One region of the Shewanella sp. SM71 genome, then DNA from elsewhere that is predicted to be linked to it. Evidence: predicted binding sites of a transcription regulator. Region 1 holds the regulator's gene; each other region holds the start of a gene.
What was found. The regulator sigma-54, encoded in region 1, starts transcription at its own class of promoters, with help from an activator protein. The targets are predictions, from matches to a motif close to GTTGGCACGNNNNTNGNNT.

Region 1 (8,235 bases):
TGAATAGCTAACGCAGCTGAACTTGACGAGTCGGATCAATCGCTCTAGCCTGCCGCAATTGTTTTGCTGTTTTCGGTAATAAACCACAGTAAGACATAAGCTAAATTGTCTGAAAACAAACTAATACTTGGCAGAAAGCCTATTACATATCATCTTTATCGCGTACCAAATTGTGCTATTCCAATCCCATCAATGGGGCGACAAAGACAATGCAAAAAGAGAGATAGACATGGTAGACAAATCACAACTGCGCCAATGGGGTTGTAAAGTTATCGACATTGAAAAGTCAGCCCTAGACAATCTTTATCAATATGTTGATTCGGCTGAATTTGCAGAAGCTTGCGAGTTGATCCTCAACTGCACAGGCAAAGTGATTGTCATGGGAATGGGCAAATCGGGCCATATCGGCAATAAGATTTCAGCCACCCTCGCCAGCACAGGAACGCCCGCATTTTTTGTGCATCCGGGTGAAGCCAGCCACGGCGATCTGGGTGTATTGGCCGATAACGATGTGATTTTAGCGATTTCAAATTCTGGTGAGTCGAGCGAAATCCTCACCTTAATGCCGGTCATCCAACGTATGGGCGTGCCCGTTATCGCGGTAACAGGTAAACCCGAATCGAATATGGCGCGATTATCTAAAGTGCATTTATGTATTGAAGTCCCAGAAGAGGCTTGCCCACTTGGACTTGCCCCAACGTCGAGCACTACCGCGACCTTAGTGATGGGCGATGCCATCGCCATTGCGCTACTACAAGCTAAAGGCTTTACCCGTGATGATTTTGCTATGTCCCATCCTGGCGGAGCTTTAGGACGCAAGTTATTGTTAAAAGTCTGCGATGTCATGCACAGCGGTGATGACTTACCGCTCGTTAACCACGATATTTGCATCACAGAAGCTCTGTACGAAATCTCCAAGAAAGGCTTAGGCATGACGGCGATTATCGATGATCAGCGCAAGCTTGTTGGTATCTTCACCGATGGTGATTTACGCCGCGTTATTGATGCAGAAGTGAATTTACGCACGACGCCCATTGCCGATGTGATGACCCGTAACTGCGTCACGATCACGGATAATGTATTGGCCGCCCAAGCGCTGCAAGTGATGGACTCAAAAAACATCAACGGATTAATTGTTATTGATAAAGACCGCCATCCTATCGGCGCTCTTAACATGCTAGACATGGTTAAAGCAGGAGTCATTTAATGCCACAGCAAGGATTTTACGGCCCAATCAGTGATGATGTGTGGCAACGCGCACAAAAGATTAAACTGTTAATCTGTGACGTCGATGGGGTGTTTTCCGACGGCCGTATTTACTTGAGTAATAGCGGCGAAGAGCTCAAAGCCTTCCATACCCGCGATGGTTATGGCGTGCGCTCACTCCTCACCAGCGGTTTCAACCTCGCCGTGATCACAGGACGTCAATCCAAAATCGTTGAAAACCGTATGACAGCCCTTGGTGTTACCCATATTTACCAAGGCGTAGACAATAAGTTCGAGCCCTATGAAGCATTGCTCGCACTTTATGGTGTCACCCCAGAAGAAGTGGCTTATATCGGTGATGATATTGTCGATCTTCCCGTGATGAATGTCGTCGGTTTAGCGGTCAGTGTTGCTGACGGCCACCCCTATGTACGCCAACACGCCCATTTTGTGACTACGCTCAATGGTGGCCACGGTGCACTGCGTGAACTCACAGATCTGTTACTCCTAAGTCAAAATAAATTCACTTCGGCCCATGGAATGAGTATATGAGTCGTGTGACACTCGCGATTATCGCTTTTTTTGGAACCGCACTAGCGCTTTACTGGCAGGTCCAGAACAAACACAGCGGTGATTCCGATAACAGAGTAAAAGATCAAAATACCCCAGATTTCATCGTTGAAGATCTGCGCAGTGTTGAGTTCAATGAGCAAGGACTAGTGAATAGCCGTGTGACGGCGAAACACATGGAACATTATGATTCAACGAATCAAACTTTCTTTACTCAACCTGTTTATCTTGTTTATCCAGACCAAGGTAAAGCACAATGGCAACTCAGGGCAGATCAGGGCAAGCTAAACAAGGAAACTGGCAAGGTTGTATTAGAAAATAATGTTATTATCGATGCCATTAGCCCAGAAGAACCGATTCAGACCTTGTCCACCAGTTATCTGGAACTCGATCTCAACACTATGATAATGACCTCTGACCGTACCATTTACGTCACAGGGAAAGATTTTAATATTCAAGGCCAAGGCCTTTATGCCGACCTCAACGCGCAAGAAGTGCAATTGACCAGTCAGGTAGTAGGAACATATGAAGCAAAATAACGTATTACTTGCCAGCCTAATGCTAATTATGAGCATGAGTGCTTTCGCGAAAGTCGGCGACTTAAAGCAAGAAGTCAAAATTAAAGCAGTGAGCCAAACTGCGGATATCAAAAACAACCAGATCATTTTCTTTGGTCCGGTTGAAGTTACCCAAGGCTCAATAAAAATCCAAGCAAATGAACTGCGTGCATTTTCCGCTGAAGGTGAAAATAGCAAAACTTTGGTCGCCACAGGCAACCCTGCTACATATAGCCAAATATTAGACGATGGCCGCCCTGCATCTGCCAGCGCGAAAGAAATTCGTTACGATATGGCAAGCCGCACCTTAACACTGAAAGGTATGGCGTCATTAGATCAAGCAGGTAGCCAAGTTACAGGCAATTTAATCCGCTATAACATGATTCAACAGAAATTGATGGCCGAGAGTACTGGCAGTGGTGACGATCGCGTGATCACTATTATTCAGCCTGAAAACTATCAAGATGATGCTAAATCAGACGCTCCGGCGGATAAACCTGTAAAAAAGCAGGACTCTAAATGACCCAAATCACCTTAAGAGCACAAAATCTGGCTAAAAGTTACAAGAGTCGCCAAGTGGTTAAAGACGTCAGTCTGACGGTAAAAACCGGTCAAGTCGTTGGCCTACTCGGTCCAAACGGCGCGGGTAAAACCACGACCTTTTACATGGTTGTCGGGCTAGTGAAGAGCGATAAGGGACATATCTTTATCGACGATGATGATTTAACCGCAGATCCTATGCATCTGCGTGCCCGCAAAGGCATAGGTTACTTACCGCAAGAAGCCAGTATCTTTCGTAAGCTAACTGTTCATGACAACATCATGGCCGTACTGCAAACTCGTAAAGAACTTAAAAACGAAGAACGAGAAGAAGAACTAGAACATCTGCTCGAAGAGTTTCATATCACCCACATCCGTGACAGCCAAGGCATGTCATTGTCGGGTGGCGAACGTCGTCGCGTCGAAATTGCGCGGGCTTTAGCCGCTAATCCTAAGTTCATTTTGCTCGATGAACCGTTTGCCGGCGTCGATCCTATTTCGGTTATCGACATCAAGAAGATTATCGAACAACTCAAAAGTCGCGGCCTTGGCGTACTGATCACAGACCATAATGTCCGCGAGACATTAGATGTATGTGAACATGCTTATATTGTGAGTCACGGAAACCTGATTGCCGAAGGAACTCCAGCAGAGATCTTAGACAATCAGCAAGTTAGGGCTGTGTACTTAGGTGAACAATTCAGGCTATAGTTAATCGAGCGAAGCCAATGGAGGCAATTTATACCGCCATTGGGCTTCACTCAAGATAATAATAAGCGACCTCATCCAACAATAATAACGTAGGGATCAGCGGTAACATGAAAGCGTCACTCCAGCTCAAACTGGGTCAACAGTTAACCATGACGCCACAATTACAACAGGCCATACGTCTGTTGCAACTGTCGTCATTAGAACTGCAGCAAGAGATCCAGCAAGCATTAGATTCTAATCCCCTTCTCGAGCTGGAAGAGGATCAATTCGACGCCACTAAAACCCCTGTAAACCAAACGCTATCCGATACGGACTTCAGTGAATCTAGCACTCTGCCACCAGAAAAAGACAGCTCCACCATAGACACGGCAGAGTCGCTAACCAAAGAATCCATGCCCGATGAGCTCCCCATGGACACCACATGGGATGAAGTGTTTACCGCCTCCCCAAACTCAGGCCCCGGCGGCAGTCGTGAAGACGATATGCCCTTCCAAGGCGAGACCAGTGAAGGTTTGTACGAACACTTAGAATGGCAAAAAAACCTCACGCCGTTTTCTGAAACCGATTTAGCCATTGCCACCGCCATTATTGATGCCATCGACGATCAGGGCTATCTCACCCAAAGCACTGAAGAAATTCTCGAAGCCATGGGCAATCCTGAAGTTGAGCTTGACGAAGTCGAAGCCGTACTCAAGCGTATTCAGCATTTTGATCCCATAGGCGTTGCCGCCCGTGATTTAAGTGAATGCCTGCTGATCCAACTGTCGCATTTCGCCGCTGACACGCCCAACCTAGAAAACGCCCGCATGCTGATCAAAGATCATTTAGATCTGATCGCCGCACGAGACTTTAGGTTGTTGATGCGTAAGACTAAATTAAAAGAGGATGAATTAAGGGATGGTATAGCACTCATCCAAACCCTCAATCCTCGCCCAGGTTTGTTGATCACGCCCAATAATGACGAATACGTTATCCCAGATGTGTCTGTGTCGAAGAAAAATGGCCGCTGGGTCGTTGAGCTTAATCCTGACTGCATGCCAAAAATCAATGTAAATCAACATTATGCTTCTATGGCACGCAGTACCAAAAACCAAGCCGATAGCCAATTTATTCGCGGCCATCTGCAAGAGGCTAAATGGTTTATTAAGAGCCTAGAAAGTCGTAACGATACTTTGCTTAAAGTTGCTAATTGCATAGTGCAATATCAGCAGGGTTTCTTTGAGTACGGTGAAGAAGCCATGAAGCCTATGGTGCTTAACGATATTGCCGAAGCGGTAGAAATGCATGAGTCCACCATCTCACGGGTCACAACTCAAAAATACATGCATACCCCTAAGGGACTTTTTGAACTAAAATACTTCTTCTCTAGCCACGTCGGTACTGACGATGGTGGTGAGTGCTCATCCACAGCAATCAGAGCCTTTATAAAGAAACTGGTGGCAGCGGAAAACCAGAAAAAACCATTAAGCGATAGTAAGATGGCACAACTTCTGGCAGAACAAGGGATCAACGTAGCCCGCAGAACCATTGCGAAGTACCGAGAGGCTATGCTTATTCCACCTTCTAATCAGCGTAAAAGTTTATAACCTACAGTGGATATCGGAGGACGTTTCTATGCAAATAAACCTAAGTGGGCACCATATCGAAATTACCGAATCGTTACGTGCATATGTAGAAGAAAAGTTTTCAAAACTTGAACGCCATTTCGAACAGATCAATAATGTGCACGTTGTGCTCAATGTTGAGAAAATGCAACAGATTGCTGAAGCGAGAATAAACCTCATAGGTGGTGAAGTTTTTGCAACTTCAGAGCATGCTGACATGTATGCCGCTATAGACGCCCTGATTGACAAGCTTGACCGTCAGGTTATTAAACACAAAGAGAAGTTAACAAAACACTAATAATGGAACTTTGTACCATACTGCGGCCGGAGTGCACTACCTGCGCCACTCCGGGCAGCAAGAAAAAGGTACTGGAACTCATCAGCGACTTAGTCGCTGCCCAGTACCCGACCCTCTCATCTCAAGAGATATTCGAAAGCCTAGTGGCGCGCGAAAAGATGGGGAGCACAGGTATAGGTAACGGCATCGCCATTCCACATGGTCGACTAGCCGATATAGATCAGCCCATTGCCATACTAATTAAGTGTGAAGAGCCGATAGCATTTGATGCTATCGATAAGCAACCTGTTGATATTTTATTTGCACTACTGGTGCCTGCAGACCAATGTCAGCAGCACTTAAGTACCTTGTCTTGCATGGCCGAAAAGCTGAGCGACAAGCAAATATTAAAGCAATTACGCAAGACGCATGATGAAACGGAACTCTATCAGGTAATCACTGGATGAAACTGGTCATAGTGTCGGGCCGCTCAGGCTCAGGCAAATCTGTCGCCCTTAGGGTACTCGAAGATCTCGGCTATTATTGTGTCGATAACCTTCCCTTGCCATTGATTGGCAGTTTGCTTGAGCAACTCAAAGGCAGTAACGATCTCGTCGCCATCAGTGTCGACGTGCGTAACATGCCTGAGCAGGATAAGGTCTTAGTAAAACAACTCGCTAGCCTACCTCCAGATACTGAGTTAACGAGCTTCTTCCTTAACTCCAGCGATAAAATTCTGCTCAAGCGTTACAGCGAAACCCGCCGTTTGCATCCTTTGTCGAAGAGCCGAGTCTCTTTGCAAGAAGCGATAAAGCTGGAGGGGAAACTGCTTGAGCCTATGTCAAAACTGGTCGATCACTACATAGATACGTCGAATTTGAATATCTATGATTTAAGCGACCAAGTCAGACAAATTCTCCTTGGTAGTGTCGATAAAGAACTCGTGATCAACTTCGAGTCCTTTGGCTTTAAGCACGGAATGCCCACCGAAGCCGACTTTATGTTCGATGTACGCTTCCTGCCCAATCCCCACTGGGAGTTGGCGCTGCGGCCATTGACTGGCTTAGATGAACCCGTGGCTGAGTTCTTAAATCGCCAACCACTGGTCAATAAGTTCATCTGGCAAATCGAAAATTTACTGGAGACTTGGCTGCCGCACCTCGAGCGTAACAATCGCAGTTATTTAACGGTAGCCATTGGCTGCACAGGTGGACAGCACAGATCGGTTTACGTCGCAGAGCAATTGGCAAAACGCTTTAGTAACGGTAAACATAAAGTTTATGCCCGTCATCGAGAGCTCAATAATGCCAAAGCTTGAACGTCAGATAACCATCTGTAATAAGCTCGGTTTACATGCCCGTGCCGCCACTAAGTTGGTGGTACTGGCTTCCGAGTTTGATGCGACCATCACCTTAATCCAAGGCGATAAACAAGCATCGGCCGCCAGTGTGCTTGGCTTGCTGATGCTTGAAACTGGCATGGGTAAAACCATCAAGCTTATCGCCGAAGGTCCAGATGCAGAGCCGGCTCTCGATGCCATTTGTGCCTTAATCGACGCTAAGTTTGACGAAGCCTGTTAGTTTCACTTCACACTAAGCACTTCATCGTTAGTTTCACTTCATGTCTAGTTTAAAAAACTTGCCATTCAGACATGGCAAAACATTTGTCGCTCGACGATACAAGCCACAGGCGATTACACTAGCGGTCATTGCGCGGGCCTTACCTTAGCCGTCTTAATCTATGTCATCGACTGACGCTTAGTCACCACTAAATCCTAGCCCAACACTAAGATCTCAAACCAATTTGCCGCACAATGGAGGACAAATGCCCGTAGATAATGCAGAAAACGATCACACCGGACATAGTCTTGACCAGTTAAACCAAGCGCTTAGCAGCGGCATGTTTGTACACGTGCGTAATATGCTGCAAAAAATGGCCGCCTCAGATATCGCGCTGATCTTAGAATCATCACCGCCAAATGCCAGACAAGTACTGTGGCAGCTCATCGATCAGGAACAAATAGGCGACATACTCGATGAGTTGAGTGAAGAACTCAAAGACCCACTGATCCGCAGCATGAGCCCTGAGCGAGTCGCGAAAGCGACAGCAAGCATGGACACCGACGATCTCGCCTATATTCTGCGAAGTCTTCCCGACGCCGTTTACAAACAAGTGTTGCAGTCGATGACGGAGCAAAATCGCCTGAGGGTAGAACAAGCCCTATCTTATCCAGATGAGACCGCCGGCAGCTTGATGAACACAGATACTGTCACCCTAAGACCCGATGTGAATATCGATGTGGTGCTGCGCTATCTTCGGCAAAGGGGCAACCTACCCGATACCACAGATACCTTATATGTGGTCGACAAACAGGACAAAGTCCTTGGCGGTGTTAGGCTGGCAGATCTGCTGACTTGCGCGCCAAGCACCACAATTCGCAATATCATGGATCCCAATATTCAAAGTATTCCTGTGAGCATGTCCGACAGCGAAGTCGCGCAGAAATTCGAACGCAATGACTGGGTATCGGCACCTGTCGTCGATTGTGATGGTAAGCTGCTCGGGCGTATCACAATCGATGACGTAGTCGATGTGATCCGCGAAGATGCTGAACATTCCATGATGGGTATGGCGGGGATGGACGGAGATGAAGATACCTTTGGTCCTGTACTAAAAAGTACCCTACGTCGCTCGCTCTGGCTCACCATAAACTTATTCGCCGCCCTGCTCGCATCGTCGGTCAGCAATATGTTTGAAGGCACTATTGAGC
Region 2 (8,235 bases), on a different contig from region 1:
CGGGCGGTGCGTAAACCATCATTGAGTTTAAAGCTGTTATCCATGTAAGGATCGTTAATCAGCCCCTTCCAACCCACTGTGGTTCTTGGTTTTTCAAAATACACTCGCATCACAATTTCGAGTTGATCTTTATAACGTTCACGCAGTGAGACCAAACGCTGTCCATATTCCAACGCAGCTTTGGGATCGTGGATAGAACAAGGCCCAATCACCACTAATAGACGATCATCAGACTTAGCCAGAATATTATGGATACTATTACGCGCATTAAACACAGTCGCAGAGGCTTTTTCGGAAGCAGGAAATCGTTCAAGAATCGCGATAGGTGGAAGTAACTCTTTTACTTCTTTAATGCGAACATCATCATTTTGGTAATACATAATTTTACTGCTCCAACGCTGGTGTTTTAGGCTATTTCTATCGCTGCGATAAGGGATCTCAACTGCAATACTGAGTTCAATTTATCGAGTCTCAGGCGCCAATGCAACCAAGTTGTCTCCATTTCAAAAAATCAAATATAACTTATTGTTTTAATATATTTAAAAAAAATCAAAATTCAAATATGCCAGCTAACTCACAGCCTTGATGAACAAAATCGAATATGGCGGATAAAAAGGAATAAACATATTTGCTGCAAGTGTATTTAGGCGCCCTATGTTAGCAAGCAAAGATGTTTACCCGTAATAAGCTTAATTGATGGCCAGCTCTCTATAGAAAAGAGCGGGCAAATGCTAATGCTGTAACATGACTTGTAACTTGCTCTGATAGCGTTGACGCTCTGACTCATCTCGGCTCAAAGCCAAGGCTTTATCCATATTCAGTTTGGCACGCTTTTCGTCCCCCAGCGCCCAGTAGGTTTTAGATAAACCGAAGAAGAACTCATGACGATAATCCGCTTTTGCCAACGCCCTTTGATACCAAGCCAAGGCTTCATCGTATTGATGCTCATCATAGGCTTGCTGCCCCATGTCATAGTAATAATAGGGATTACGTATTCGCGCTAATTCAAGCACTTTATTAATTTCGGCCCATTCATCAAGCCGCCCCAGCTCCCCTAAAATCAAGGCTAAGTTATAAAGCGTTGTCAGATTTTTCGCATCAAACTTGAGTGCATAGCGATAAACCTGTTCGGCCCGCTTTTCATCACCTTTATGCCGGTAAATAATGGCGAGCGTGTTGAGTGAAGGAACAAACTGGCCGACTTTTAAACCCACTTTAATCAAGGCATAGGCCCTGTCTAAATCACCGTTCACTAAAGACTCTGCCGCCATATTGTTGTAAAACATGCTGATTAAGGTCTGCCGATCCACTTGGGTTTTACCGTATCCCCGTAGAGCTCGCTCTGGCATAAAGTCCACTAAAACTGCGGTAGATGACACATAAACTGAATGTGCGTTTTCAGGTGGAAGTAAGCGTAAATTCACATGCCCATTGATTAAATAGAAATCACCTTGCTTATCCCATACCGGTTCTATCGCAATATCTTGATACTCAGCACTCACATTCAATATGTCCGCTAACGCAGAAGTCATGACCACTAAAGACATGCAATTACCCGCCCTTTGGGCATAGGTTTCACGGGCAATTTGGGTCAGATTATCTTTATATCGAAAATCAATGTTAGCGCTATTGGTTTGACTCGCATTGATATAACTAGCTAACCATTCATTGGCTAACATGTTGTTATTGTGTGACAAAGTGTATATCCCATAGCGACGTTTTACGTCTGTCACGACCTCGGGTGGCAGATAAAAAATATCCGCAACAGAAGGAATATCGGCCACAGGGGTAAACAGTGAATCGGCAAGTAACGACTCAAGATCCGACGGATTAGGCTCAATGGTCGTCGAGCTACAAGCAAACAATTGACTGAATACAACGCTCAAGATCGTACTCAAGTATACGGCTCGGAATAGTTTCGACATACGTCCTCCCACACCATTAGCTCCTATTTGAGCTTATTACAAATGGCGAAAAAGACGACATAAAATGGTTACAAAAAAATGATAATCGCGATCGATTGAAAATAATCGCAAATAATTTAACGAATTAACTATTGCGAAGGTCGGTCAACTTCTATGTATAACTCACGCTGCTGATAAAGATACGGCCGATAGTTATGCTCTCCACAGGTAAAATGTCGATAGGGTTTCATGACCGTAACGCAACCTGAGGGTAAAGCCTGCAGAATTTGGATTTGCTGCTGGCGACGAAGCGACTCCTGCCATTCAAAATCCTTGAGCACTTGATCACGCACGGCAAAGGCATCGACAGGCTCACTTGAGCGATTAACGATCACTTCTCCTGCAAAGGCAGAAACCGATATCCAGCCAGAAATGACGATAAGACTTAGTCGCGAAAATTGACCTATTGTTTTTATATTCAAGCTCATAGAACACTCCTTAATTTATGCAAGAAAACAGAATTGCTCAGTAATTAAGCTTATGACCCTGTGCTAAAACTTCAATCACAGTGATTACCCATAAAAAAGCAGAGCCTAGGCTCTGCTTCACTATCCCTCGATCCAAGCTAAGCATCAAGGTGAATCACGCGTTAATGTTCAAGTTTAATCAGCCCGCATTTTTGACAGTAACAAACTCAGGATAGGCATCAATACCGCAGTCAGAAGCATCCATACCGTTGTATTCTTCTTCCTCAGTCACACGGATCCCCATGGTTATCTTAATCACATACCAGACAGCAAATGACGAGCAGAACACCCAAGTGAAAATGATCGCTGCCCCCGTCAACTGTCCGGTAATAGTTGCATTGGCATTGGATAATGGCACACACATTAAGCCGAGGAAACCAGCCACACCGTGTACTGAAATCGCACCGACGGGATCGTCGATCTTAATGCGATCTAAGCCCACAATCGAGAACACCACCACGCCGCCCGCCACTAAACCAATCACACCCGCCATTAACAATGAAGGCGAGAGAGGATCTGCCGTAATCGCCACTAATCCAGCCAAAATACCGTTAAGGATCATGGTCAAATCCGCTTTACCCCAAATCATCTTACACACGATAAGCGCAGAGATAGCACCAAAAGCCGCTGCAGTATTGGTATTCACAAACACTTTCGCCACTGAGCTTGCATTCGCCGCATCCGACACCATTAATTGCGATCCGCCGTTAAAGCCAAACCAGCCCATCCACAGAATAAACATACCTAAGGTTGCCATTGGCAAGTTAGAGCCTGGAATAGGATTCACTTGGCCATTAGGCCCGTATTTACCCTTACGCGCACCGAGCAATATCACGCCAGCAATCGCCGCGGTCGCCCCCGTCATATGCACAATACCGCTACCAGCAAAGTCTACAAAGCCCAGTTTAGCGATAAAACCTTGGCCCCAAGTCCAATAACCTTCTACTGGATAGATAACCGCTGTCATCACCACAGAGAAGAACAAGAAAGCCCACAACTTCATCCGTTCCGCCACAGCACCAGAGACAATTGACATCGCCGTTGCCACAAATACAACTTGGAAGAAGAAGTCAGATTCTAATGCATGGCTCGCATCTGCTGATTGCGAACCAATTAAGGTGCCAATTGACGGTAACCAGCCACCTTCAGTGTTATCCACATACATGATGTTATAGCCAACCAACAGATACATCACACAGGCAATCGCGTACAGCACAACGTTCTTAGTTAAAATTTCAGTGGTATTTTTAGAGCGAACTAAACCCGCTTCTAACATAGCGAATCCCGCCGCCATCCACATGACTAAAGCACCAGAAATCAAAAAGTAAAAGGTATCGAGTGCAAAGCGTAGTTCAGTGACTGTGCCGCCTAATTTCGTTAATTCTTCCATTGTCAGCCCCTTATAGCGCTTCAGTATCAAGTTCACCCGTACGGATACGGATAGCATGTTCTAAATCAACGACGAAGATCTTACCGTCACCAATTTTCCCCGTATGGGCCGCAGTGGTAATCGCCTCAATCAACATGTCGAGATTTTCAGCCTTAGTGGCAATTTCTAGTTTTACTTTTGGCAAAAAATCCACCTGATACTCGGCGCCGCGATACAACTCTGTATGCCCTTTCTGACGGCCAAAACCTTTCACTTCGGTCACCGTCATGCCCTCAATACCAATTCCGGCGATAGCTTCACGGACATCATCCAACTTAAACGGCTTGATGATAGCGCTGACTAGTTTCATCCTGACCTCCAAAAAAACGCGATTGTTATTAACTTGTATCAAAGGTAATTCAATCATTAGGCCAACAATTTAATCTATTGATTATTATTGGTTTAAATTGTTTAACACTATTTTTTAAGGTTAAAAACGCACCATAATCGAGCACGAACTGGTGCGATGCACTCTTTTAGTGAGCAGTTTAAGTGCGACAGCTATTCGACCTTAGGCCTATTGGTAACAAGGTTAAATTAGGGTCTACTGGGGGAAGCGTAAATCGAGATGAAATCTGAGCATCACAACACAAGCTCTTAGACAAAAGCGAAGATCATCACTAAGACAATCATCAAGCGCAGAAGGAAGGCCCGATGTTAAAACCAGAAGAATGTGTTCTCGTTATCGTCGATGTGCAAGGAAAACTTGCACAAATCATGGATAACAGTGACAAGCTGCATCAACAACTACAGACCTTAATCCAAGGCGCACAATTATTTGAAATTCCAATACTGTGGTTAGAACAACTACCCGATAAACTCGGAGCAACTAGCACTGAGCTGCAAACCTTACTTGCGAAAACCAGCTCACCCATTGCTAAGCAGCATTTTAGCGGCTGGCACTGTGACGCGTTTGCAAAGGCATTAACTAAGACGAATCGCAAACACGTCATAGTCGCGGGTATTGAAACCCATGTGTGTGTTTACCAAACCTGTTGTGACCTTATCGAGCAGCAATATTCGGTGCATTTAGTCGCCGATTGCGTATCGTCACGCAGTGCTGAGAATAAACAACTTGGGATCCAAATGATGACGGCCAGGGGCGCCCTATTAACTAACGTGGAATCGCTATTATTTGAATTACAACATCAAGCCCAAGGCGAGCGATTTAGGGCGTTATTAAAACTGATCAAATAGCGATTTAGCCCGTGGTATTCACTCGGCCAGCATGATCAACGCCTGACATTACTCGATATTTTTTCCATAAAAAAGCCCCCGCTGAGTCAGCGAGGGCTTTTGTTTGCATGAGGGGTTAGCTCATATTGAAAACTCAACCGCGATTGATTAAAACCTACTTATAAGTGGCTTCGCGTTTTTTCGCTTCTTCATCCCACTTAGGTAACATGTCTTTCTTAAATGCTTCTTTCTCTGCATTCATTTTATCCATGTCCATACCTAATGCTGCTTGTGCCTTAGCTTTGGTAGAGATATCAGGAATCGCAACAGGATCTGTGATGCCTTTTTTACCGAGTAATTGCGCTAACTTCACACGAGCATCAGCAGCTTTACTTACCGAAGTTCCCAGAATACGCAATGCTTCATCCGGTGCGTGAGCTGCAACACCATGGGAAGCAATCGCTAAATCCCAACGCCATTGTGAGTGGCGGATATCTGTCAGTATGGGTTTCATTTCTTCTTCAGTGGCGCCAGCTTTCCACGCAGCCTCTGCTTCAAAGTGTGCTTTGACTAATTGCTCTTCCGCTTTCAACTTCATTTCTTTAACTTTGGCTTTACGCTCATTAGTCACGCCAACCAAAAACTCTTTAGTCTGGCTATGGCAAGTTGCACAGGTTTCTTCAAAACGGTCGAATGGATTGCCCACTTTATGATCAGTAAACTTCTTACCTTCAGCACTGGTCACTTTTGGCATGTGACAGTCAACGCAACTTACATTATTCATGCCGTGAATACCCATTTTCCAAGTTTCATACTCTGGATGCTGGGCTTTTAACATTGGTGTCTTAGAAAGGGCGTGTGTCCAATCAGAAAATTGGATTGAGTCATAGTAGACTTCCATTTTTTCAACTGTTGTACCCATATCCCAAGGGAATTTAACAAAATTCTTTTTGTCGTCAGTTTTCTCAAAATAATACTCAACGTGGCACTGAGCACATACCATTGATTCTTTATCTTGTTTAGACGCTTTGCTAAAAGGTGTACCTATAGCTTCAAAAGCACGGTCTGCATAAGGGCGTGAAATACGTAACTTTGGAGAGCTTTTTTCATGGCAATCACCACAACCAATGGTATTTGTCACTTCAGGGCCACCCTTTGACCACTTACCTTTGAAGTAACCATCTTCGCCTTGCTCTTCAATCAAGCGAGGTACGTCAGGGCTCTTACAGCTCCAACATGCCATCGGCATAGGACCATCTTCCGCATTAGCGGGTGCACCTGTACGTAGCGTGTTGCGCACGTCAGTTACCGCATACATGTGGCCGCGTGGTGCATTATAATCTTTAGCAAAACCATAACCCGCCCATAAGATCACCATATTAGGATCTTGTGCAAGTGCATCCACTAGTTCTTCACTTTTAGCGGTATCATGCCAGCTACTGTATTGATTCTTAAATTTATCTTTATAAACTTCGTTGCGAGGCTCTGTTTTATCACTCGCCATTGCGCCCGCAGCCATGAAGCTGGCGGCAACCAGTGCACTCAGTGCAAAGGACTTACCTGTCATCTTCTTCATCATCTCATCTCCGTGTTGCATTATTGTTGTAAATCACGACATCTCCATGGTCAAACTTAGTGATTTAACCCTGCTAAAAATATACCTCTTAGGGGGTATCTAGGTTGAAGTTTGCGCTAGATCAAAATGTAAAGGTGTTGTTGTTCACATTTCTATACTTTTGTTAATGTATTACATTATTTTCTAATGTAAAAACCACTGCAAAGTGCCATAACAGCGGCCATCAAAATGAACAGCGGATTAATGAAACGAGGTAGTCTAACCTCAAAAATCTTAGGATTAATGTTAGTACTTATTCTGCTCTCTAGTAGTTTATCGACTTTTGCTATCATCAATTTGTCCTACAGCTTAGGCGACGCCAAGGCGATTAATGCCTCAGGGTCGCTGAGGATGCAAAGCTATCGGTTAATGTTTTACGCCAACTCAGGCAGCGATGCTGCGCAGGATAAAATCACCGAATTCGAAAATACGCTCTATTCCGACACGTTAAAGCCCTCGGAAAGTTGGTTTAGTCCGCCAGAAATTGCCGCTCAATATCAGCTTGTCATCGATAAATGGCTGGTGATGAAACACTACATAGAACAAGAAAACTCCCGCGATTATGTCGCCTCACTGAAGGACTTTGTTGATACCATAGATTTACTGGTGCTAGAGATGGAGCACTACGCCGCCTTTAAACTCAGGCTCCTTGCCGCCAGCCAAATATTAGGCTTAGGCGTCATGCTCATTATCGCTTTTGTGGCCGTGCGTTTTACAAAGAAGAAAGTGGTGATCCCACTGCAAAAACTGATGGAGTCGGCGAATACCATTTCTAAAGGTAATTTTGAAATTGAAATGCCCGAGACCGAATACATTGAACTTACAGCGCTGACCCATGCCCTACAAAAAACGGCGAAGGAACTCGCGACGCTTTATGGCAACTTAGAATCGCAGGTAGCAGAAAAAACCTTAGCGCTGACAAGGGCCAACAACGAGCTGGCATTCTTATATGATAACCTACTGACATTAAACGCGAATAAACTCGATTATAAGGCGCTCAAGGCGGCGCTGAATCAGTTAAAAGGCTATGAATCACTCGACTACCTAAGACTCATTATCCAGTATCCCGAGCAAGAGCTTGAAGTGATTGAGGCCGATGGCGGCTGGCCAGATATGACTCAAGAGAGCACCCGTTTTCCACTGCAATTTGAGCAGGCTAATTTAGGCTATTTAGAGTTAATTGCCGCTCAAACACCCAATATCGCCTTGTTTAACAATTTCGCAATTATGCTGACGCGCTCAATCGTGATCCACAATGCCACAGAGCAAAGACAGCAACTGGCGCTAATGGAGGAACGTGGCGTAATTGCCCGAGAGCTGCACGACTCTTTAGGTCAAGTGCTATCTTTCCTAAAAATCCAAATTAGCTTATTACGCAAAAACTTAGATTGCAGTTGCCGCAGTCCAATCGTTGAGGCGCAGCTAACCGAAATCAACGAAGGTGTAAGCACTGCCTACGTGCAGCTCAGGGAGTTACTATCCACCTTTAGGCTCACAATTAAAGAACCCGATCTAAAAAGTGCTTTAGAGGCTATGCTTGAGCAACTCAGGACAAAGACGAATATAAAGATAACCTTAGACTAT
Region 3 (8,235 bases), on a different contig from region 1:
GTGAAGTTGAAATCACACAAGCACTATCTGGTCTCTCCACAGGGACTCGAACCCCGATCGGCCGCTTAGGAGGCGGCTGCTCTATCCTGTTGAGCTATGAAGAGACGACAGTGATTATACTGGTTTTATCTTTGATTAAAAGGCTTATGATTTAGTTGCTTAAATCTTAAGCGCTATGTCGTTTATCTGTACATTGTAGGCGGCATTTTGGTCTACAAGTACTGCGGTGGAGCTTTCTTCGCTTACTTGCTCAATTTTTACCGTTGCACGACTTTTGGTCGCGACGGCGCGCATTTCATTGAGTCTATCGGGTAAGTTTTGTTGTAATACTACTTGGAATTTATCACCGACACGAATGCCATGTTTACGGCCTAGATTTAATATAATCCTGTCTGCTTGTCGGCTAACGACTTGGCCAAGTAATGGCCTGCAATTAAGTGTGCTGTCTAAATCTCGGGTAGCCTGCAATATTAATTGAGTAATACTTTTTCCATAGGAGGAACGCCAGAATCTATTACTGTTGGGAGCAATGATAGCCTGTTCTTCAAATTCCCATGGGGCCGATGTGCTGTAGCTTTTGCTCCAGACCTCTTCGCCACTGATTCCATGATAGAGGCTGAGTTTGAATTGAAATTGCCTTAGCGGAGCTTCATCCCAAAATCCTAAGAAGGTGGGTTGTACAGGCTCTATCGATATATCAATGATCTGCGGTTGAAGAATATATTGGCTGTCGGTAATTTCACTGAGCCAGCTTGGGAGTCGATAACCGCGAATATCCACTAGGTCTTGTTCAATATCGAGTCGCTCGTTAGCATGGATGTGACTAAAGCCAGTTGAAGAGTAATCTTCTATAGTGTTCCCTAACGCCTCTGAAATGACCTCTTCAAAGCCTGAAAGTTGTCCATATCTAAGCTGAGAACGATCTTTTATTTGTGTTTGAGGTATTAAAATAGCGGCCTTTAATTGGCCATTAGGACACTGTTGTGTTGGATCATCATTTAGATCGAGGCGTAGGGATACATATATTTTATTTCCCTGAATTTGTTCACTTACGAGTTGGATGTTTATGGCTTGGGCGTTGCGATTTATCGCAAAGTTATTTTGTGTGAGGTTACCATTAGAGGTTTGTTGCTCACTGGATATTTGAATACCTGTGCTCAATGTCGCATAGCTAACAGCTTGATTAATTGCTTCTTCCCTTGCTTGAGCTGTATTACCATTGATAATAGTTGCTTCTCCGCTGGCTTCTATCCATTCGGCTCTGGTGGGCAAAGAAAGTAGTAAAAGGCTCAAAATGATGAGCGAAGCTGAACCTGGTATGTGCATCAATTCAATCCTTATCGCTAAGCTAATGGCGATATTACCAATCGAGCCAGTTTTCTGACTCTTAATCTAATATGGCAATAAAGCAAATTTCGTGCCTGAGTATGAGAACTTTTGATAAAGTTTCCATTGTTACAGTCGATATACTGCGTAATAGAAGAATATTGTCGGACTGAGGTTAATATTGGTCCGAAGATTGCTGGTTTTTGTTACTCATTAAAAATTTGAAGCTTAGAAAGTGAGTCACTTGACTGCCAATGCACCCATAGATGAGGTAAATCCAATGCTAAAGCGTGTGATTATTCCCTTAACATTGATAATGTTAGGTGGATGTGTAGCTAAACCGGTTACGCCGCCCAAACCGAGTTTAGTGGATGGCAATGGGTTGCCGCCAACGGCAGTGATTAACCATTTAGCACAGCGAATAGTGACTGAGCTCGTTAAGCAAAATGATGCCTTGCGTTCTGATCAACCTATCGTAGTTGCAACACCAGTATTAGTGGACGATTTGAATGGCACTAATGCGTTAGCGCAACAGTTACAGCAAGGATTAATGACATCGCTCCATAGCTTTCAGTTTAATGTGGTGGATTTAAACTTAGCTGATGGCTTGAGAGTCACATCTGACGGGGATTTTATTTTGACGCGAGATTGGCAAAAATTGTCGAAAGATCTTCCTGTTGAGCATCTTGTCGTTTCGACTATGAGCGTAGTAACCAATGGTATGGCGATCAATACTCGGATTGTGAACATTAGTAACAATCGCGTGGTATCGGCATCTCAAACTTTTGTGACTCAAAAAGAGTTGGCAAACTACATGCAGCCTTCGGAGCAAATTGTGTCACAAAATGGCATCTTATATCGTCAGGCGAGTCCGGGTATGAATGAAGTACGTGTTTTAGGAGATGGAAAATGAAACGCTACCTTTTAGTTATTGTGGCGCTAATGCTAACTGGCTGCGCTGCTAAAGATAGATATGTGCAATGGGAAGATGTGCCGCCGCCGAGTTTTCCTAAGTTAACGGCTATAGGATATGCGCCGTTAGCGACTCAACCGGCTAAAGAGCAATCACAAAGAGTGTTGATGGCTATGCAGGCATCAAAAATTGTGGCTTATCGTGAATTAGCGGAACAAGTTTATGGGCAGAAAATAACGGCAAACAGCAGTGTCAGTGATTGGATGTTGACGGACGATAATGTCAAAGCGTCAGTTTCTGGCGTGATCCGCGGCGCACGAGTCGTTAAGAGTTATCCAGCAGGCGAGCATTATGTCACTGAGTTAGAACTTGATTTTTCACAGGTTTGGGCGCTTTATCAACAACAGAACCGTCCACAACGAGTGAAGGAAGTGACGTATTTCTAGCGTTTTTGAGAGTATGTTCAACAGCATGTATTGAGCCGCGTATTTACGCGGCTTTTCTTTTTGTAGAAGACATTAATATCTAATCAGAGCTTAGAAAAGGGAATGCTAAGTGGGAGTGATGCGCTTGTTAGGCCTTTAAATCATTGCCTAAACTTGAGATAGTCGAGGTCTTGCCTTTATCGTTATAGGTGAGGCTGGAGGCGTTTCTGCTGGCTTGTAAAGCTTGAGCAAAGCGATTTAAACTCGCTAAATTCATCTCAATTAAACTGGCATTTTGTTCGTTTAATTCTTTGCATTCAGTCAATGCGTCTTTGATCTCGGCCATTTTATGTACGAGTTCGACTTGCTGAGTGAGTAGCGATTTATCACTGTGTTTTGCCAGAATATCATCATTAGTCTTTAGTTCTTTCAGACATTGCGATTTTTCGTTAGCAAGGGAAAGCAGTAAATCGGCGTTTTGGTCAACCAAAGCGCCTTTTTCCTTGAGTATGATTTGCTTAAGAACAGCCAAATGGGCGTGTTGTAGATCTACCAGTTTAGCTATTTCAGTCATAGTTACTCTTTATTTAAGTCATTAAGTTCGGCTTCAAAACTTGCAATATTGGCAGCCAACTTTTCAGGGTCAATTTTATAGCGACCTTCGGCAATAGCTTGTTTGATTTCGGCTACTTTCTTTTGATCAACTTCAGGAAGGCTAGCCATTTTAGTCTGAGCTCCTTGAAGTTGTTGTGCCTGGGCCGTAATGACCACTGAGTCGCTTCTTTGTGGTGTTGTCGATTTTGTAGCAACTTGAGCAGATTGATCGCTGCTCGTTTTCGTTGCGCCTGAACGAACTTGCGCAGTCGTTGCAGTGTTGAGTTTGCTAATATCAATTGCCATTTTAGGCTCCAGCGTCGTGTGTACGGGATTTCTTAACTGGGGTATCGGCAGCTTACAAAAAAGCTTTAGATTATTTTACATTCTTACTTCAACTTCGCCAATGCCTGTGACTATAGCATCTAGTTCTTTGTTTGAACTGCTATTTTTGACTCTGATCCGATCACCTTTATTGCCATCTTGTAGGGCTTCGCCCACTGTTTTGAGCTCGAATGAGCCAGAACGAACGTAGATAGATACCGAATCATTTTTACAAACGAAGCATAAGTTGTTGCTTAATACGGGATTATCTTTTGCTACTCGTCGTTTTACTCGCACACCAGCCAATTTACTCGGGTCATCGAATTCGGCACCTCTCAAGCTATTTTGTTCAATGTAACGGACTTCTACTTGACTAGGAGAGATGAGTTCGCCTGGTGCTAAGATTTCGGTTGAGACAACAACGGGGAATAAGATATCCACCCGAACCGAGATATAGATTTGCCAAGGGTAAGCTAAGTCTTGTGTATCGCAGCTGACTTTTAAGGTGTTATTACGGCTAATTTCCCTATCGCTAGCCAGTTCAACTTTCATTGGAGACGAACATTGTGACGGCAGCATTCTTGCGTCAACCATCTGTGGCGAAATATTTACTTTGGCATTTTCTGGAACGGATATTTTTTCTGAAATAAGCGCTTTAGCTAATTCTGAGATTGCCGATACGGTGGGGACAATAGGCTCTGCACTCGCAAAAGCGGGCATGAAGAGGGTGAAAAGACTAAAAAAACAGACTAAATTTACTTTCATAATGAAGAGACTAGCTTGTAACGCCAGAATGCACCTATACTTTTATTAAGTTCGAAGCTGACCACTGTAATAATAATTTGCATCACTGTCAGAAGATTGACTCAGTTTCGACTATGTTTATCGATAGATAAGACGTAAGCAATTAATATGCCTATACTCAACTGAGTTATAGGGCCGAACATAAACAGAACAACAAGGCAGAGTTATGTCGAGTATTCTTGATTCAGTCAACAAACGAACCCAGCTCGTTGGACAAAACCGTTTAGAATTGCTGCTTTTTAAATTAAACGGTCGTCAACGGTTTGGGATTAACGTGTTTAAGGTGAAAGAAGTACTGCAGTGTCCACCACTGACCACTTTGCCTAAACTTAATCCTTATGTGAAGGGTGTTGCTCATATTCGTGGAACAACCATTTCAGTGATTGATTTGAGTGCGGCAACAGGGGGAAAACCTTTAGCGAGCACTGAAAACTGTTTCATCATTATTTCTGAATATAACCGTAGTGTTCAAGGCTTCTTGGTCAGTTCTGTTGAGCGGATCATCAACATGAATTGGGAAGCGATTATGCCTCCGCCGCAAGGTGCTGGCCGTTATTCTTATCTGACAGCTGTGACTGAAATTGAAGGTGAATTAGTTGAAATTCTCGATGTGGAAAAAATCTTAGATGAGATTTCACCAGTTAAAACGGCTATCAGTGAAGAAGCCAATGAAAAACTGACCCTCGACAGAACTCAGCATTATCATATTATGGTTATTGATGATTCTGCCGTGGCGCGTAAACAAATTATTCGTTCACTCGAGTCATTGAATTTACAAATTGATACCGCAAAAGATGGTCGCGAAGCATTAGACAAGCTTAAAGAGATCGCCAAAGAGATGGATAATGTGGCCGATGAGATCCCCCTCATTATCTCTGATATTGAGATGCCTGAAATGGATGGCTACACCCTGACCGCTGAAATCCGAGATGATCCTAAGCTTAAGCATATTAAAGTGGTACTGCATACTTCGTTAAGTGGTGTATTCAATCAGGCAATGGTTCAAAAAGTGGGGGCTAATGACTTTATCGCTAAGTTTAATCCCGACGAACTGGCCGCTGCTGTGAATAAGCATTTAAGTTTGTAATTGCTGTAGGTTAGTACCTAGATACGCTTTACGCTATAATCTCGACTTTATAACATGATGGTTTCGCACTGATTTTGGTGCTTGCTATAGGATTTAGGATGTGAATGTGCCAAATAAATCACTCGCTGAGGCTGAATATAATCAATTTAGGTTGTTCTTAGAGCAACACAGCGGCATCGTACTGGGTGAAAATAAGCAATATCTTGTGCGCAGTCGTCTTGCTCCTTTGATGGGCAAATATAACCTGCCATCCTTATCTGATGTGGTTAAGCATTCGATGAAGCCTACTGAGCGTGCGCTCAGAGCTGAAGTGATCGATGCTATGACGACCAATGAAACCCTTTGGTTCCGTGATCGTTATCCATTTGAGTTGTTGAATAATGTCCTACTACCTGAATACAGTCGTCTGGGGCGTCCGCTCAAAATTTGGTCTGCGGCTTGCTCGTCAGGCCAAGAGCCGTACTCATTGGCTATGACTATTCTTGAGTATCAACAGAAGAAGCCTGGTGCCTTGGCTGGTAGTGCTTCGATTCAAGCAACGGATCTATCTCCTTCGATGTTGGAACGCTGCAAAAATGCCGAGTACGATAGTTTGGCATTAGCGCGTGGTTTATCTGAAGAACGTAAGCGTCAGTTTTTTGATGCATTACCTTCAGGCAATATGAAGTTAAAGGATAATGTGAAGCGGTTGGTGAACTTTAGAGCGCATAATTTGCTTGAGAGTTATAGTCTGCTTGGCAAGTTCGACATTATCTTTTGCCGCAATGTGCTGATTTATTTTGCACCAGAGGCAAAGGCAAAAATTTTGCGGCAATTCGCTGCCGCTCTCAATCCCAAAGGGATTTTATTTCTCGGTGCATCAGAATCTATCGCTGGTTTAACGGACGAGTTTGATATGGTTCGTTGTAACCCTGGCATTTATTACCAGAAAAAGACTTAACTTAGCCGCTCTAAAGAAAATTACCGACAATTGTCGGTAATTTTTTACCCATCACTTGCTCATCCTTATTGTTATTCTCAAAATTTTCCTGATGTTGGCACATGAATTGCTTTATTTTCGTGAGAACACGAGGAGGCAATTTTATGGCGATCAATTTTGATAATGCACTGGGTGTGCATCAATACACTCTCGGTATTAGAGCGCAGCGGGCAGAAGTCATTTCAAGCAATATCGCTAACGCAGATACGCCACATTACAAAGCCCGCGATGTTGATTTTTCTGCGGCAATGCAGGCCGCTCGAGGCCAACAGCAGCAGCGAAATAGTCTTGAAATGCAAGAGCCAGATAAGCATTTTGGGCTTGCGGAGTTGACTGGGCAATTTGTTAAGTTCCGTGTGCCAAATCAACCCGATACCGGTGATGGTAATACTGTTGATATCCAACAGGAACAATCGGCATTCATGCAAAATGCACTTGAATATCAAATGTCGCTAGGTTTTTTAGATAGTAAGTTTAGTGGCATGAAGAAAGCGTTGAGAGGGGATTAATCATGAGTTTATTTAGCATATTTGATGTTGCTGGCTCGGGAATGTCTGCTCAATCGGTCAGGCTAAACACCACCGCGAGCAACATAGCTAACGCGGATTCCGTCTCGAGTAGTGTAGATAAGACCTATCGTTCCCGTCATCCCATTTTTGAAGCCGAAATGGCTAAAGCCCAAAGTCAGCAACAAGCTTCTCAAGGCGTTGCAGTAAAAGGCATTGTAGAAAGTGATAAACCACTACTGAAAGAATACTCGCCCGATCATCCTATGGCGGATGCGGACGGCTTTATTTATAAACCGAATGTTAATGTCATGGAAGAAATGGCAGATATGATTTCTGCTTCGCGCTCATATCAAATGAATGTTCAAGTCGCTGAAGCAGCTAAGTCTATGCTGCAACAAACACTTGGGATGGGTAAATAACATGTGTTACTTAGGAGGTAAGCTGTGAGCCTCATTAATCAAATTAACCAAGCGTCGGCGCAGACGGCTCAAAATAAGAGTCAGCCAAATGCCGTTACGACGAATTCATCAACCAGCTCAACGGGTAATCCGTTTCTTGATGGCATACGTTTGCCAAAAGAGTCAATAGTACCGGAAGCAAAAAGCCAGCAGTTAACTCAAGATGACTTTTTCTCGTTATTAAGCCAACAGTTATCGATGCAAGATCCCTTTAAGCCCGTCGACAACGACCAAATGATTGCGCAGATGGCATCATTCTCGACGGTTGATGGTATTACTAAGTTGAATAAGGAAATCGTTAATTTAAACGGTGTTATGACATCAAGCCAAGCATTACAGGCATCAGGACTTGTTGGTCGCAAGGTATTGATCCCAACTGATACAGGTAACATTTCAGCTGAAAGCCCAACAATAAAAGGTGTGATTAGCACGCCAGCTAAAATTCCTGAAGTTACTGTACGTGTTGAGGATGAGAAAGGCCAAGTTGTGACCACCTTTAAAGTTGATGGCAGTAAGGGGGGCAATGTCGATGTTAACTGGGATGGCCTCGATAAAGATGGAAACCCTGTAACCGCAGGTAACTATACGATCAAGGCGAGTGGTTTAGTGGATGGGAAATCCCAAGAATTGCCAGTCTCGACCTATGCTCATGTGACCAGCGTTTCTCTCGGTACGGCCAGTACTGGCGCGATTCTTAACTTGAGAGGCGGTATGGGCATCAAGTTAACCGATGTGTTAGCTGTGTCTGAAACCTAAGTTTGCCTAAAAGAATTTTTGCAGTATCCGAATTGGGCGTAAGTCGCTCATAAATGAATT
Region 4 (8,235 bases), on a different contig from region 1:
GGCATAACCGTCAGTATCTCGGGTCACGTGTTGATAGGTAAAACTGCCAATTCCAAACACAATATTAGTTGACGCAAAACCTTTAGCCTTTAATCCGGCACAAATGGCTTCAGCACGTTCAATGGTGATTGAATCGCCATAAATCAGTCCAACATGGCTATTCAGCGCTTTGTAACCTTTGGCAGTTGTGCTACCCCCAAAGACGTCCCACAGACACTCAATAGCGCCTTTATATTCAGGACTCCCGATTGGTGCTTGTGGATCGCCACAAATGATCTTCACAGGGCAACCGGTATCAGGCCTAAACACCACTTTGCCATCGCGGGCAAGAATGCGGTCTTTTAACGCTAAGGTGAATTCTGTCATCACCTGCCAAAAATCCCAAGAATCTGAAACAATGCTGACAATGCCCGTTGGGTAAATATCTTCAATCAGACGGCGGAACGTCTCTAATTCATTCTCCATGCCACCCGCGCACATCACACTGTGCTCCGTTGCGGCCACACTGCCGCCAACGAGTTCATTATCACTATCGGCACGGTAATATTGCTCAAGAAAATCAATCGCGGGAATGGTATCTGTACCCGTAAAACTGAGTAAATGGGCGGCGCCGCTCATTACCGCAGCCTCTGCACCATACATGCCGCGGAAACTAAAATCATGGCCCTGCCAATCAACAAATGCGATGTCACCATCGGTTTCTAAAGCATAAGCCTCAAATATTTTGCGGTATTGCAGCGCGGTAGTGGCACTGGTGCACATACCCCACACATTAGCGGAAAGGATGGTTTCGAGATAATTGGTCAACCAAAAGAACCGCTCATCAGTATTGTACAAAATCAAGCAAGGCACTTTTAATGGATACACAGAGCCTTCAGGTAATGCCATAATTTTAATTGGTAAATAGCCTAAATCATGCAACTCCTCAATATGCTGAGTGCCAACGTTATTCGGCCCGAGATAGTTATTGATACGGCGGGAGAATTGGCGAATGACCTGCTCTTTAGGTTGTTGAAAGAAATCACGGTTCCAACTGTCGATCAAGAAATGCTTGATAAAATATTGCAAGCCAAAAAACACCATTTGGTCAGTGTAACCACGACGGGATTTACGGGCGGTCAGGTTACTAAAAATCACTTGTGTATTATCGGGATATTGGCGACGGTGATCGACTTTGTAGCCATCAATGGCAGTAACGGGATTCAAATACATAATATTTTCCTTAATGATTCATATAACTCAAAACAGCATGACAATGACAGAACTCGCTCGAAATATGTGTGGGGACACCTAAACTATCGGTACAAAATAATCTGTCTATGCCCGCCTCGCGCAGTACCAACTCGCTGGCCTTATCTTCATAATGTGACACGATCAAAATAACGCTTTGTGCACCCTTTTGCTTTAATTTGATGGCAAGTTCAATAAAGGTTCTGCCACCCGCGCAAATATCGTCAACGATTAAGCAGGTTTTACCCGATAAGTCATCACAGAACACTTCGGTAGCGATAATATGGCCATTGACCACATCACGATGTTTATCGGCCCTGATCACCGGCATTCCCTGTAACGCTTTAGCTAAGCCGAATACTTTTTTATTCGCCCCCGCATCGGGCGAGACTAACACTAGCTCACCCGATAATTGGGCAGTGATGGCGGCGACAAAGCTGTGATTGTCTATAACCTGAACTCGGTCTAACAATGCGGCGGTGACATCGCTGTGAGGGTCAAAAACAGTGACCGAAGCATATTGCTGCTGATTAATCAGGCTAGCATAGACTTTTACCGACAAGGCTTCACCCAGATTACACACTCTATCTTGGCGAGCGCCCGGCATATAAGGCAGTAACAGATCAATTTGCTCTGCACCACTGCGACGCAATGCATCAGTTAACAACAAGAGCTGCATGATGGAATGATCGCCACGATAACCGAAGAAAACTGTGACGCGTTTCGCTGGAGGAACCAGTAGTTGAACGTGGTTTTCCCCCGCACCAAATTGAAATAAACGGTAGTGAGTCTCATCGCTAGCTGCGGGTAACCGATAAAAATCGGCTTGCGAACATTGAGCGTGAGAAGCATCTTGAGATGTTTGAATACGTTGAGACATAGTAACCTCCTGTCTGTGGCAAGATTGCCGAAATTGACGGCGCCCTTGTTGTCTACATGAACAATAGTGTCTTAAAGACATTATGGTGTAAAGTTGATTTTTAGACTATTTCAAACGGAGCAACCTGAAATGTTATGCTTAAATGGCATATAGTGTCTTTTAGACACTATTAGTTGGAAAGACAACTAAGAAGCCACAATATGGGGTTCGAGTAATACAAGAACCTGAGACATTAAGGCAAAATCAGTAATTAAACAGCCTTTACTGATTCAAAGTCACCATGAATAAGGCATAAGCAGTCGCCGTAACTCATATTGAGCAAGGCGAATATCTGGCTTAAATCCACATTCACTGTGATCAACATTCTAAATTTCTTAAGAAGCGATACGATGCGGTATTGGGTTTCAAGCGGTATAAATTAGCAGGACGACCACGTTCGGTGCGCTTTAATCCCGTATCGATCAATAAATCGGCCTGTTCAACCCGCCGACGAAAAGATTTACCTTGGATAGGCTTGCCCAGTAAAACCTCATGAACATGCTGCAGTTCTGGCAAGGTAAAAGGTTCAGACAGTGCAAATCCTGGCACTAAAGAATATAAGGCTTTCTGTGTTAAGCGTTCCCGCGCTTGCTCAATTAACTGCAAATGATCAAACGCCAAGGGCATCTGCAACACATCTGCTAATGGCCACCACTTAACATCACTCACTGAATCAATCTGAATTTGGCAAGCTTGATAACTCATCAAGGCGGTATAACACACAGTCACGGACCAGCCTCTTACATCGCGACCACGATTACCCACAGTACAGAGCTGCTCAATATAAGGTGGTACTACCGCGGTTTTCTCATGCAGTTTACGTAATACTGTTTGCTCAAGGGATTGATCGCAATTTTCATCGATAAACCCTCCAGGTAATCCCCATAAACCTAAAAATGGATGATTTGAGCGTTGTACTAGGAGTACTTTAAGTTGCTGATCGTGATAGGTAAACAATACTGCATCCACTGTCAGTAGCTGAGCCTTAAAAACCTTAGGATCGTAATTGGCGAGATATTCCGCTTCAGTCATTGATATTTCTCATCGTTCCAAATCATCAGCTTAACTTAGCATTACACAGCTTCAAACATATTATGTCTTAGCGTCACTAAGTCAATGATCAGAGGCACAGGATGAGCCACTTTGCCCAAATTTACGCTGATAACGTGGCAACATGGTCTCGTTCCCGAGTAAGCCACCTTGGTGGATATACATCACAGGACGAGAACCTCCGCCTTGTAAATATTCCTCAAGCACAATAAAACCTAAGGGATCGTAGAGTAATTCAAACTGCACGCCTGAGGCGCAGACCCGCTGCCACATGGCATAAAATTCCGGATAAAGTTTACCAAAATGATATTTCTTGCCGACATTAACAATCTGTGGATGCTCACTGGTATTGGTATTAAGCAACGAAAATTGCAAGCGCAAATAATCATCGCCACCGACAACGGCACAAGTCACGACACGAATATCCGTTTGCTGACGGATAAAATACTGATTTAAAAATAACGCAGTCGTTCCCGTCCCCGAAGGTAAAAACACCGTTAAATCAACCAATCCATTCGCCTGCGCAAACTGTACTATCTCTTGCGCCAATCTATTTATCCCGTATTCGGCGTAAGCACAGCGCCCCCCCTCTGGGATAAAAAGCGCCGTCGGCTCATTCACGAGTACTTGAGCCTCGATATAATCTGGGCAACTCAGTCGCACATCGCCCACTTGCGCAGTAGGGTCAGGCCTAGCATTAAGATTTGACAAAACGTGAGGCTCAGATTGCGACTGAGTGCACGCCTGCTTTTGTGCTATTAACACACTTAAATCGATAATATTAGCGCCATTCGCTAAAGCGGCAGCGTAATTGCCCGTAGGATGTTTAACCACTTGACTGGCAATATGATCTACATAAAAATCACATTGCCAGCCTTTCATCTTCGCTAATGTTGACAATGAATACAGTGAGTTAGCCAATGGCGAGCCGTGACCTATCACCTTGCTGATGCCTGCAAATTCATGATCTAAAAAATAGCCGAATTTGCGAGCTTTATTGCCACTAAACGCCGGATGCAGTAAATCATCACGTTTTAGGAATATGTCTCTGCCAGCAAAGGCAAATGTATCGACAGGGGAATTTGCAAACATCAAGCTACTCAAACGATTAAATTCTCTGGTTTTTAAACCAGTTAAGGGAAGGCTAGTGTAACTCCGCCCTTCCTGTTACGCCCTTAAGAAATTATCAATTTGGCGAAAAACTAGTGAAAATGACACATGAATCTCGAATACATATAATTAACCAATTGATTATGAACAATTTAAATAGTTGGCATAGTTATCGCTTAGACATTGACATATATTCAATTTATCGAAGCTAACGATAAAGGCTAACAGGGTAAACATAAGGAGCTTTCAATGGCTGTATTACGCTTAATATTCAACATAGCTTGGTTTGTACTCGGCGGATTTGTGATGGGACTCGCTTGGTGGCTCGCAGGTATCCTGTGTTTTATCAGTATCATTGGTATTCCCTTCGGCCGCGCCTGTTTTGTTATCGGCGAAATGACCTTTTGGCCCTTCGGCCAAGAACAAATGAACCGTCGCCACTTAACTGGACGTGAAGACTTGGGCACAGGTGCATTAGGCATGGTAGGAAATATCATTTGGTTCTTACTGTTTGGGATCTGGTTAGCCATAGGGCATTTGGTCCACGCCTTAGCTTGTTTTGTGACGATTATCGGTATTCCCTTTGGGATACAACATCTTAAGTTAGCTTTAATCAGCCTCACACCGATAGGCCAAACCGTAGTGGCTAAAGCTTAATAAGACAATGTGTTAACTGCGCTATTCACTCTCGATTATTTGGTTTCAAGAGTGGATAGCGCTTTGTCATCCCATACAGCAAATATCGCTTCGTTTAAGGCTATTTCTTCCTCCAATAAATCGTTGCAATCATATTGAGTATTGGCAGGCTCACTATCCACAGAAAACTGCACTTGCGGCTTAGTCGCCCCCACAATTTCCAACAGATAATGCGCCAGTTTTGCGGGTGTATCTATAGCGGCATCGTGACCACAATACGCAAGTACAATCAAATCGGTGTAAAAATGCCGTGCTAACGCCTTACTCGATGCCATACTCACCAGCGCATCACGGTCACCGCAGAGCACAGTTATCGGTACTTCCACTGTCAATGGACATTGGTATTGAAAAGCCGCCCAAAGTTGTCGCCATACATTACGTCTACTTGGTGTGGTATCGCGGCGAAACTCACTCCACTTGACAATTAACTCTCGGTCTCGCCGATGACGAAAACTGGTTAAACGCACTATAGTCGACTCGATTGGATGTAAAGCGTTACCCCGAGCACGCATGAAAAAAGCCTTCAATGCATTCAGCGGATTAAATCTTTGATACCAATACGATAAATTCGCCGCACTGCTGTTTAATACAAAGGCATGCCTTATCTGCCAAGGTCGCTGGCATGCCATTTCCAACGCCAACATACCGCCCATAGACAAGCCGAGGAGATAAATAGTCTCCCCTTCCTGTACCTGCTCATCTAATTGCTGCCACACGGCATGGGCATAATCAGCAATCTTAAGCGGACTTAATTCGTGGGATAGCGTCCCATTGCCCGGAAGATCCGGTGTCAGCACTCGCAATCCCTTTTGTCGCAGACGCTGATCGAAACCATTCCAATGGCGCTGATCACGCATTAATCCCCTTAATAACACCCAAGTTGTCATGACTGAGACTCCCGATACCAATAATGCCGCGCACGCTCTGTCAGCTCAGTCAAACGTTCAGGTGTTAACTGCTCTAACGATTGGGCATAGGCCGCTTCCATCATAAATTGCATGAGTACTGTATGCCTGCGTAAAATCCTATGGTGACGATGTGTTTTTTGTGGATTAAAAAAGCCAGCAAAATTAAATATTTGTCTAGGATTCTTCTTTATCCATGCCCAAGATCCCATCTCTAATGTCAAAGGTAAAAATGGCACCTGAGCAGAAGGATCAGCCACTTGGTGCTGGCGATAGAGATAATCCCAAATATCACCATGAGTGCGATAAAACTGGCTCTGCGGCGCCAACCGATAATGGCCGTGATGGGGATAACTCTGTTCAAATAATTGTTTTAGATGAAAAATATAATTGGCATTTTCGAAGGCGGTACGGGTATGGGCGTAGGGGAACCAGATATGATCACTCAAGCCAAATCCCGAGTGGGCATCGAGCGAAATCAAACTTGTGCTGCGACTCAACAGTTGTTGTACATAGGCAACTAAACCCGCAGTTTCCAGCTCCATTCCCCCAATACCGCGATACCAGGGCAGCCGTGACGATATACGCTGTCCTCCCACCATAAAGGACACTTTTTCACGGGATTCTATCGGAGCGTTACGCATCAAATCCACTTGATTACCATTGCCCCGCGTTCCCATGAATAACCCAACAGGATTCACTACAGGTACAAAAGCTAACCGCAGGCCCGTTAACATCTGTTGTAGGTGTTTATCCCAAACAAGCCGCTGCAATAAACTGTTTAACAATGCCAAAATAACTTGAGATCCAATACGCTCAACCCCATGCACGCCCCCCACAAAGAGTACTGTCGGACAAGGCGTATCTGTACCACCTAACTCAACACTGTAAAGGGGGAAATGCTCTTGGCGGAATGGAATGTCGGCAAGGATCTGATAATCTAACTTAAGATGATGAGTATCAATGAGTTGCTGCAGCGTATCTAACTCAAATGGAAGCTCAAAAGGAAGTTTCTTCATGTCACCTTAATCAATAAAATGAGAGAACAACTCATGCCGTTAAAGTGATACTAATAGTGAACAAAGACAAAATGATGACAAACTGCATATCAGAAGTGACTGTACGGGGAAATAAGCAGAAAAATAACGAGTAAAACAAAGAATAAACTATCCTAAAACCCTACATTAGTCTTCACGATAAAGTAGCTCTCCAATGATGGTTTCTACGTCAACCTGCGCTAAACCTTGGTCAACAATATCTCGCCAACGCCGTCCCTCTTCTGTATTACGAAACGCGATATAGAGCTGCTTATTCGCCAGAATTTGCCGATTGATTTGCAACTTTGTCGCCAGCGGCTGTAAGGGCTTTTGCTTGAGTAAATAGTGCAGAACGTTGACATCAATCACCGCGGCATCAATCCGACCTGCGGCAACTTTTTTGACATTATGCTCATCCGAAGTCACAGCTTCAGTCCGCTGTACACCGGAAACGATCATGCGATCTAAGGCCTGAGTATTCACATAATCTTTCACCACACCTAAGGTATAGCGATTAAGATCTTCAATATAATTCCAACTTACTGGATGGGACTTTTGCTCCACCAGCCCCAATGGACTTTCGCCAATCGGTTTTGAAAAGATAAACTTTTCTGTCTCTACATAGTATTCAGGAAAATAACCTATGTAGTCAGAGTTCGGCATAGTCGTAAGTTTGACAGCGCGGCTCCACGGATAAAAATCCACTTTTAACTGATGTCCCATAACGTTCAGCGCCGCCCGTACCACGGCAATACTGGCACCCTGCTCCGTTAATTGCTCTCCTGAATAAGGCGGCCAAAGTAAAGAAGTGAGCATTAAGGTATCCGCTTTAGCTACGCTCAATCCCATAAAGGAAAGACAATACACAAGGAGCATTGAACGCCATCGAACCATTTAGTACTCCTTTGCCTACATGGATTTACGACTACATCATCGACAACTTAACGCTTTCGTTTTTATCTGCCGAGATTTTATGACTGGTTAGATTTTATGACTAGTTTTAGTATAGCCATCAAGCCACAGCGGGGAAGTGAAGTTTTGTTACAATTAGAATAACGACATTAGCAGCAAAAGCTAACTCAAAGTACAGCTTGGCTTGATGGTATGACTCGCCGACTTTTTCATTAGCCAATTAGCTTGTTCGTTTATCTGCTAACCGAAATAGCTAGACAGAATAAAATTCAAGCCGCATTGCGCGGCTTGGAAGTCAAATATCAATAGTATTAATCAACTCAAAGCCAAATGACTTAAGCATTAATATGTTCATATAACTCTTGATACATCAGCT

Region 2: L5L97_RS14310 (P-II family nitrogen regulator) is a predicted target of sigma-54. The motif match lies at 4,218-4,236, and genes of this name have one in related genera.
Region 3: flgB (flagellar basal body rod protein FlgB) is a predicted target of sigma-54. The motif match lies at 6,507-6,525, and genes of this name have one in related genera.
Region 4: L5L97_RS06160 (YccF domain-containing protein) is a predicted target of sigma-54. The motif match lies at 4,469-4,487, and genes of this name have one in related genera.

The regions. Positions count from the first base shown of each region.
Region 1 is NZ_JAKKRW010000008.1:121,528-129,762, forward strand. It holds gene L5L97_RS10065 (KpsF/GutQ family sugar-phosphate isomerase) at 230-1,207, shown strand; gene kdsC (3-deoxy-manno-octulosonate-8-phosphatase KdsC) at 1,207-1,758, shown strand; gene lptC (LPS export ABC transporter periplasmic protein LptC) at 1,755-2,315, shown strand; gene lptA (lipopolysaccharide transport periplasmic protein LptA) at 2,302-2,856, shown strand; gene lptB (LPS export ABC transporter ATP-binding protein) at 2,853-3,584, shown strand; gene L5L97_RS10090 (RNA polymerase factor sigma-54) at 3,692-5,170, shown strand; gene hpf (ribosome hibernation promoting factor) at 5,199-5,486, shown strand; gene ptsN (PTS IIA-like nitrogen regulatory protein PtsN) at 5,489-5,932, shown strand; gene rapZ (RNase adapter RapZ) at 5,929-6,783, shown strand; gene L5L97_RS10110 (HPr family phosphocarrier protein) at 6,770-7,045, shown strand; gene mgtE (magnesium transporter) at 7,290-8,235, shown strand, end outside.
Region 2 is NZ_JAKKRW010000014.1:3,844-12,078, forward strand. It holds gene aroG (3-deoxy-7-phosphoheptulonate synthase AroG) at 1-380, opposite strand, end outside; gene L5L97_RS14295 (tetratricopeptide repeat protein) at 732-1,925, opposite strand; gene L5L97_RS14300 (hypothetical protein) at 2,054-2,392, opposite strand; gene L5L97_RS14305 (ammonium transporter) at 2,571-3,821, opposite strand; gene L5L97_RS14310 (P-II family nitrogen regulator) at 3,832-4,170, opposite strand; gene L5L97_RS14315 (hydrolase) at 4,515-5,057, shown strand; gene nrfA (ammonia-forming nitrite reductase cytochrome c552 subunit) at 5,212-6,615, opposite strand; gene narQ (nitrate/nitrite two-component system sensor histidine kinase NarQ) at 6,841-8,235, shown strand, end outside.
Region 3 is NZ_JAKKRW010000003.1:249,705-257,939, forward strand. It holds tRNA gene L5L97_RS04845 (tRNA-Arg) at 29-104, opposite strand; gene L5L97_RS04850 (flagellar assembly protein FlgT) at 160-1,326, opposite strand; gene L5L97_RS04855 (FlgO family outer membrane protein) at 1,607-2,239, shown strand; gene L5L97_RS04860 (LPP20 family lipoprotein) at 2,236-2,685, shown strand; gene L5L97_RS04865 (flagella synthesis protein FlgN) at 2,813-3,238, opposite strand; gene flgM (flagellar biosynthesis anti-sigma factor FlgM) at 3,241-3,564, opposite strand; gene flgA (flagellar basal body P-ring formation chaperone FlgA) at 3,640-4,347, opposite strand; gene L5L97_RS04880 (chemotaxis protein CheV) at 4,553-5,473, shown strand; gene L5L97_RS04885 (CheR family methyltransferase) at 5,574-6,413, shown strand; gene flgB (flagellar basal body rod protein FlgB) at 6,557-6,961, shown strand; gene flgC (flagellar basal body rod protein FlgC) at 6,964-7,380, shown strand; gene flgD (flagellar hook assembly protein FlgD) at 7,405-8,175, shown strand.
Region 4 is NZ_JAKKRW010000005.1:20,818-29,052, reverse strand. It holds gene L5L97_RS06180 (nicotinate phosphoribosyltransferase) at 1-1,212, opposite strand, end outside; gene prs (ribose-phosphate diphosphokinase) at 1,223-2,110, opposite strand; gene L5L97_RS06170 (NrtR DNA-binding winged helix domain-containing protein) at 2,468-3,181, opposite strand; gene L5L97_RS06165 (pyridoxal-phosphate dependent enzyme) at 3,263-4,291, opposite strand; gene L5L97_RS06160 (YccF domain-containing protein) at 4,559-4,966, shown strand; gene L5L97_RS06155 (alpha/beta fold hydrolase) at 5,002-5,892, opposite strand; gene L5L97_RS06150 (M14 family metallopeptidase) at 5,889-6,929, opposite strand; gene L5L97_RS06145 (substrate-binding periplasmic protein) at 7,095-7,841, opposite strand; gene L5L97_RS06140 (AMP-binding protein) at 8,195-8,235, opposite strand, start outside.